Regions from separate parts of the Psychrobacter sp. TPE 89C genome, predicted to be linked through region 3. Evidence: predicted binding sites of a transcription regulator. Region 3 holds the regulator's gene; each other region holds the start of a gene.
The links. The regulator PhoB, encoded in region 3, activates phosphate uptake and scavenging genes when phosphate is short. The targets are predictions, from matches to a motif close to TGTCATNAANCTGTCATAA.
Positions count from the first base shown of each region.

Region 1: a site for PhoB is predicted at 1,145-1,163, ahead of pstS (phosphate ABC transporter substrate-binding protein PstS). Genes of this name have one in related genera too.
Region 2: a site for PhoB is predicted at 1,085-1,103, ahead of ACZW67_RS06895 (DNA translocase FtsK). Genes of this name have one in related genera too.

Region 1 is NZ_JBVFXW010000009.1:7,789-10,069, reverse strand. It holds gene thiC (phosphomethylpyrimidine synthase ThiC) at 1-527, opposite strand, end outside; TPP riboswitch at 774-904, opposite strand; gene pstS (phosphate ABC transporter substrate-binding protein PstS) at 1,236-2,281, shown strand, end outside.
Region 2 is NZ_JBVFXW010000016.1:56,025-58,305, forward strand. It holds gene ACZW67_RS06895 (DNA translocase FtsK) at 1-1,033, opposite strand, end outside; gene trxB (thioredoxin-disulfide reductase) at 1,602-2,281, shown strand, end outside.
Region 3 is NZ_JBVFXW010000028.1:3,500-5,780, reverse strand. It holds gene phoR (phosphate regulon sensor histidine kinase PhoR) at 1-666, opposite strand, end outside; gene phoB (phosphate regulon transcriptional regulator PhoB) at 729-1,433, opposite strand; gene dtd (D-aminoacyl-tRNA deacylase) at 1,580-2,035, opposite strand; gene asd (archaetidylserine decarboxylase) at 2,148-2,281, shown strand, end outside.

The DNA of each region.
Region 1 (2,281 bases), on a different contig from region 3:
TCTTTGGCGCGGCGTGGTTTGTCGATATGGGCGAATCTAAGGTTGGCGGTGCTGATATCGCGGGCGCGTGCCAGTCCGTATGAGCTAGACAATCCACTTAATTGTTCGGTATCACCGCGCTCATTTACCCAACCTTCACGCAGCTTTGGCAAGCCTTTCGTCAAATCAATATCGACGTTGGGATCGGTATAAACGCCTGATGTGTCATAAACATAAAAGGGTGGGTTCTGCTCCCATTCATTCTCAGAAACGCCTTGCACAGGAGTAGGGTCAAGCGTTATTTCGCGCATCGGCACTTGAATATCGGGTCTTGAACCTTCGATATAAACTTTACGAGAGGCGGGCAAGATACGGTGCAAATCGCGGGCATCTTCTTCGAAGCGAGCATCACTTGCGGCACGGTGGGCAGGGGTTTTTAGCGCGTCTGCTTTTTTATCCGCTTTGCTGCCACTCGCATTGAGTGAGGCACTGGCTGGGATATGAGTTTGAGCGGCTTTTGTGTTCGGGGAGGTCTCTAAAATAGTCATATGCTGTCCTAGCGTGTTGGTTTTTGAATAAAATCAACACCGCCAGTATCTGCGGAGGTAGCATCCATCATTTAGACAAGTTTATATTGTGAGTACAAGCCTACAACTAAAAACATCGTCGCAGGTATCGGTCATCAAATATCAGACGCAGCTTTGTATCGATCGTCGCTATCAGGTCATGCATTACGCATATTAAGACAGCAGTGATGATAAAAAGGTATTTCTACGCGTCCCTTGTCATAAATAATAAAGTGCTTAAGACTTCCCTGCGTCGGTACTAACCGTATCAGGTTCGGCGGGTGATCTCTCAGCGAATGTATTAGGACATCTACTTTAATAAAGCGAGCCAATAATACACCGCACCCCGAGTCTGTCAGTGTTGTGAATCCCCTTCATACTAACAAAATTCTGCTATGAGGGCTAATAGTATTTGGCCATAGGTGTTCCATCTACATAGCAGATTTCAAATCTGTGATAAGCACAGAACATGAGCACCCTTCGATAAGCGCTCTTTAACTACTACTTAATAAATGTGCTGTAATAATCGGGCGTATCTTTACTCTTCTAAGATTCCTTGAATTGCACATTTATTACAGCAAATGAAAGATTCATAAGGTTGTCATTAAACTGTCATAAAAACTTGGCAAGATAGCACGCATGTCACAAACAATGCTTTTTTGTATCGTTGTTAAACTTCAGGAGTCTTATATGCGTTATTCGTTATTAGCAGTTGCCGTTAGTTGTACATTAATGCTTACGGCGTGTAATAAGTCAACAGATACGGCAGAGCCAGCTGCTGATACTACCAGTAGCGCTGCCACCACGGCTGAAACAACCACTCAGACTCAAGGCACGCCTTCTGCTGATACAGGTTTTAAATCTGCTGAGAATATCGCAATGAATATCACGGGTGCAGGTGCTTCATTCCCGCAGCCTATCTATGCCAAATGGTCTTATGACTACAATGGTGCGACTGGTGGTCAAGTCAATTATCAATCAATTGGCTCCTCTGGTGGTATCAAACAAATTCAATCAAAAACTGTCGATTTCGGCGCTTCTGATGCACCGATGACGCCTGCAGAGTTAGACGAAGCAGGCTTGATTCAGTTTCCAACCGTTATCGGTGGTGTCGTACCTATCGTAAATATCGACGGTGTTGAGCCTGGTCAATTACAGTTAGACGGTACAACGTTAGCAGACATCTATTTGGGCAAAATTAGCAACTGGAATGATCCGGCTATCAAAGCAATGAACCCAGATTTGAACTTGCCTGATGCTGCTATTACTACCGTATTCCGCTCAGACGGTTCAGGTACAACCTTTAACTTCACTGATTACTTAGCAAAAGTGTCAACGGACTGGAAAGACAGCGTCGGCGTTGATAAGACTGTGAAATGGCCAACTTCTGCTACTGGTGCAGGCGGTAAAGGTAACGAAGGTGTATCAAGCTATGTAAACCGCATGAAAAACTCTATCGGTTACGTTGAGTATGCTTATGCCAAGCAAAATAAAATGTCACACACAGCGCTAAAAAATGCTGCGGGTAACTTCGTACAACCATCTGCAGAAACTTTTGCAGCGGCTGGTGATATCGACTGGTCACAGCAAGAAGGCTTCTATAAAGTTATTACCAACTCTGAGACTGAGCAAGCATGGCCTATCGCTGCTGCGACCTTTATTTTAGTACACAAGCAACCAGAAAATCCTCAGCAAGTGGCTGGCGTATTAAACTTCTTTGATTGGGCCTACACCCA
Region 2 (2,281 bases), on a different contig from region 3:
CATCAACGGTATTTGCATCATTCCAAGCAAAGCTCGGTTCTACTTTACGGATAGGTGTCATTACAGAGCTTGACGTCGGCGATGTATTAGCATGATTGGCTGTATTATCAATTGTACCGCTAGGTGTCGCTGTTGCCGTCTGTAGCTGTTGGCTATTTTCATTATTAGACATGGCACTTGAATTAGACATAGCCGCTTGCGTTGCTGCTGCCATCGATGCTTTTACGCTATCAGCAAGCCCTGACGTTGATAAAAAGTCTGACAAAACATTGCTGAAACGACCACTATTCTCTACTGCTTTTACACTATCTTCAGAGTGTAGCTCCAGCGGTAACTGCTGCTGTTCTGAGGTTTCTTTAGCTGTTTTATTCGTTGCTATACTTTCGTTATTTTGCTCTGAGGTAGTGCCTTCTTGAGCAGAGGCATCATCATGCGCCATGCCTTTGTGTTTGACCCCTGAACCAAGCCATGACAACGCTGTCACTTTCTGATAAATCGCAAGCCAATGAATATTAAAGGCAAAAGTCGCCGTGATAATAACGAAAACCGTTAAGAAGAGCACACTCCCCCACTGCGATAAAAGCTGAGCCAGTCGAGACTGTAGCTCCAACCCTATGATACCACCAGCAACCCCTTCGAGCCTTGTCGCTGTTGGATCCGTTACGTGCTGAACCAACGCAACCAATTGTGCAAATAAAGCACTGGCACTCAATAATAAAAACACATAAGCAATCAAACGCATCAACCAAAATGTTGGCTTATTGTCCCACCAGATAAGGATAGACTCATAAACCAAAAATGCTAGCAGCCACCATGCGCCAAAACCAAAAAAGCTATAGAGCAAGTCCGATAACCAAGCACCTGATGCGCCACCCACATTATTAATCGTGGTCATATCACTACTGATATGCGACCAGCTAGGGTCATTACCTGTATACGTCATCAAGATGACAAAGAGATAAACGGCCAGTATTAACCCAAGGAGGGTAAATATTCCCTTTTTTAAATACTCAATAAGCGGTGCTGATATCACGTAAGATCTGCCTTGTTATTAATACTAAATGGTCGTCAACGCATGACTAAGCTTAATCATGCTGACATAAAGTGCTGACATAGAGATACTGATATAGAAGTGCGAATATAAATATCTCTGGCAAAGCATTTAGAACGCATTGTCTGTCATAAAGATGAGTCATGACAGCCTTCTTTCTGCGCCCCAATACACTTGGCATAACTTCTTATAATAACAAATACATAGGTATAGTGGCGACAGTCTTCTAAAGAAAGAGTGCAAGAAAGTTAGCTAATATGCGATTTAGATAAAAAACCCTACTTTTAGCAATATAGCTCATAGAATAAGGCTAACAATCTTATATAGACCTTATAAAATAGTCGTCATTTATGGCAACAATACTTCAAGGTTTATATGCTTTAATTCTAATGATATCCATGTTGATTTTAGCAAACTTGCACTTTGTCCGCCGTGCCCTTATGTTATTATCACACAGCAATGAGAAAAACCATATTAGTCGTTATTTTGAAAAAATTTACTATATTAATCACTCCTATTTTTAACTTTTATATTTAGCAAGGAATTACCCATGGCAACTGAAAATACAGCGCCACGTCACGAAAAACTCATCATCCTAGGCTCAGGCCCTGCTGGTTATTCTGCTGCCGTTTATGCAGCACGCGCCAACCTAAAGCCTGTCATGGTCACTGGTATGGAAGTGGGCGGACAGCTAACCACCACCACCGAAGTCGATAACTGGCCAGGCGATGCTCATGACTTAACAGGCCCTGCATTGATGGAACGCATGAAAGCCCACGCAGAACGCTTCGGTACCGAACTGGTCTATGACCATGTCAACGAAGTAAACTTGAATGTACGTCCTTTTCAATTAACGGGTAATAACGGTAGCTACACTTGTGATGCCCTAATCATCTCAACAGGTGCATCTGCTCAGTATCTAGGGCTAGAGTCAGAGACCAAATTCAGAGGCCTTGGCGTTTCAGCTTGTGCTACTTGTGACGGTTTCTTCTATAAGAACCAAAAAGTCGCTGTCATCGGTGGTGGTAATACGGCTGTCGAAGAAGCCTTATATCTATCAAACATTGCTTCTGAAGTAACCTTGGTTCATCGCCGTGATAGCTTACGCTCTGAGAAAATCCTACAAGACAAACTGTTTGAAAAAGCCAAAAATGGTAATGTCAAAATCGAGTGGAATCACAGTGTTGAAGAAGTGGTTGGTGATGACATGGGCGTCAATGGCGTTGTTAT
Region 3 (2,281 bases):
TTGCGCATCATCATAGACATGAGTCAACAGCTTGGTCATATCAATATAAGTCAGCTCATAAGCCTCTTCGATTTCAATGCGAGATAACAGGAGCAAGTCATTTACAATTCTATTCATGCGAGCTGTTTGCTGAGTCATCAACTCAAAACCACGACGCCAATGTGGCGGCATATCTGGCTGATGTGAGAAGTTTTCTAAATACCCCATCATTACGGTCAATGGCGTCCGCAATTCATGCGAGACATTCCCGACAAAATCGCGGCGCATTTCTTCTAAATTATGTAATCGTGTCACGTCATAAATAATGAGCAGCTTTTCATCACCAAACGGTGTAATTTCACACTTTAAATAGCGCTTAGCATCTCGCCATGATTCTATATGAACACCATCGTTAGGTATCGTTGTGGACTGATAATATTGACGGAATTCAGGGGCGCTGATGAAGTCAAAAATGCTTTGGCCTTTATCCGTTACTTGCAATAGCAGCAAATCCTCTGCCGCTTGATTCCACCACTCCAAACCATCATCATCATTGATTAAAATCACCGCATCTCTTAATGCTTGTACGGCGCTGCTGATTTTTTTAAGTTGATCCGTTGCATGCTTCTGAGAGTTTGGCTCTAACGTGCCCTGTTGATTATTTTCTATTGGCATAGTATTGCTCATCTATTGTCCTTACCACTATTCGCTATATTGAGTCACGATTGCCAAGGCACTTTTATTATCAATTAATTGGGTTCAATAAAGCTAGAAAACCGATAGCCTGTACCACGAACTGTCTGTATCAACTTATCACAGTCATGTGGGCGTAGTAAGGTGCGCAAACGTTTGATATGTACATCAATGGTTCTATCTTCAATATAGACGTTGCCACCCCATACCTGATCTAGCAGTTGTGTCCGCGTATAGGCACGCTCTGGGTGACTCATAAAGAACGCTAATAATCGATACTCAGTGGGGCCAACCTCGATGACTTTGCCTGTGGCTGTCACGCGCTGGCTCTTTGTATCTAGGCTCAGACTGCCTATTTCGATAGGCTTATCACTACTGAGTGCACTACTACGGCGTAACACTGCTTTGATTCTTGATATCAATTCGCGTGTCGAAAAAGGCTTGGTCATATAGTCATCAGCACCCGCATCAAGGCCGTGAACTTTGCTATCTTCTTCCCCTTTGGCAGTTAGCATAATGACTGGTATCTCAGAGAGCATCTCATCGCTTTTGAGCATTCGGCAAAAATCCACACCGCTTTTATCTCCGGGCAGCATCCAATCTAACAAAATAAGCGCCGGCCTATGATCGACGACTTGCTGATGCGCCTCTGATACATCAGCTGCCTGCAAGCTATCAAACCCAGCCATTTCTAGTGTCATTACGATCATCTCACGAATCGCAGGTTCATCTTCAACAATCAAAATTTGCTCACTATACATACGGTATTCTCAGCGTTAGATGACGAAACTCAACTTATAAACAAGGCGATAGGCGCTCGCTATATTTTATCTATTAAACGGATTAATTATGACAGCTTAATGACATTTGTTTGAAATGCCTTATCTGTAATATTGAATCTGATTGTTTACTTTACCTCTAATAAAAAATTCAGCGGCCCATCATTGATGCTCGATACCTGCATATCAGCGCCAAACTGACCAGTGGCCACATTCGTATGTTGAGTTTTGGCATAAGCGACCAATTGTGCGAACAATGCTTGTGCCATATCGGGTGCCATTGCACCACCAAAGTCAGGGCGACGGCCTTTATCAGTTTTTGCCATCAAAGTGAACTGTGATACCAATAGCAATCCACCGGCTACTTGCTGGACGTTTTTATCTAATTTACCATATTTGGCAGGGTCATCATCATTTTCAAAGATGCGATAAGTCAGGATTTTATCGACCATTCTCTGCGCGCTTTGTAGCGTATCATCGTGGCCTAAGCCAATATATGCCAACACACCTTGCTCGATGGTACCGACACACTGTTCATCGATGGTAACACTCGCACCCTTCACTCGTTGTATAAGTGCTTTCATTTACTGACTCCTTACAGATTATGCTCATACAATAACATGCTGTCCATGATAAAATGCTGCCACTAACTTACCCATTAATTATTACATCAAACTCTATTTTGGTAACCTCATTATGAATTTATTCACCACTTTGCAACAGCTTGTCCCACAACAACAGCTAAGTAAAGTTGCTGGACGTTTGGCTGCCAGCCGACATCCTTACGTCAAACGTACTTTTATCCGTAGTTTTGCTAAGGCTTACAATGT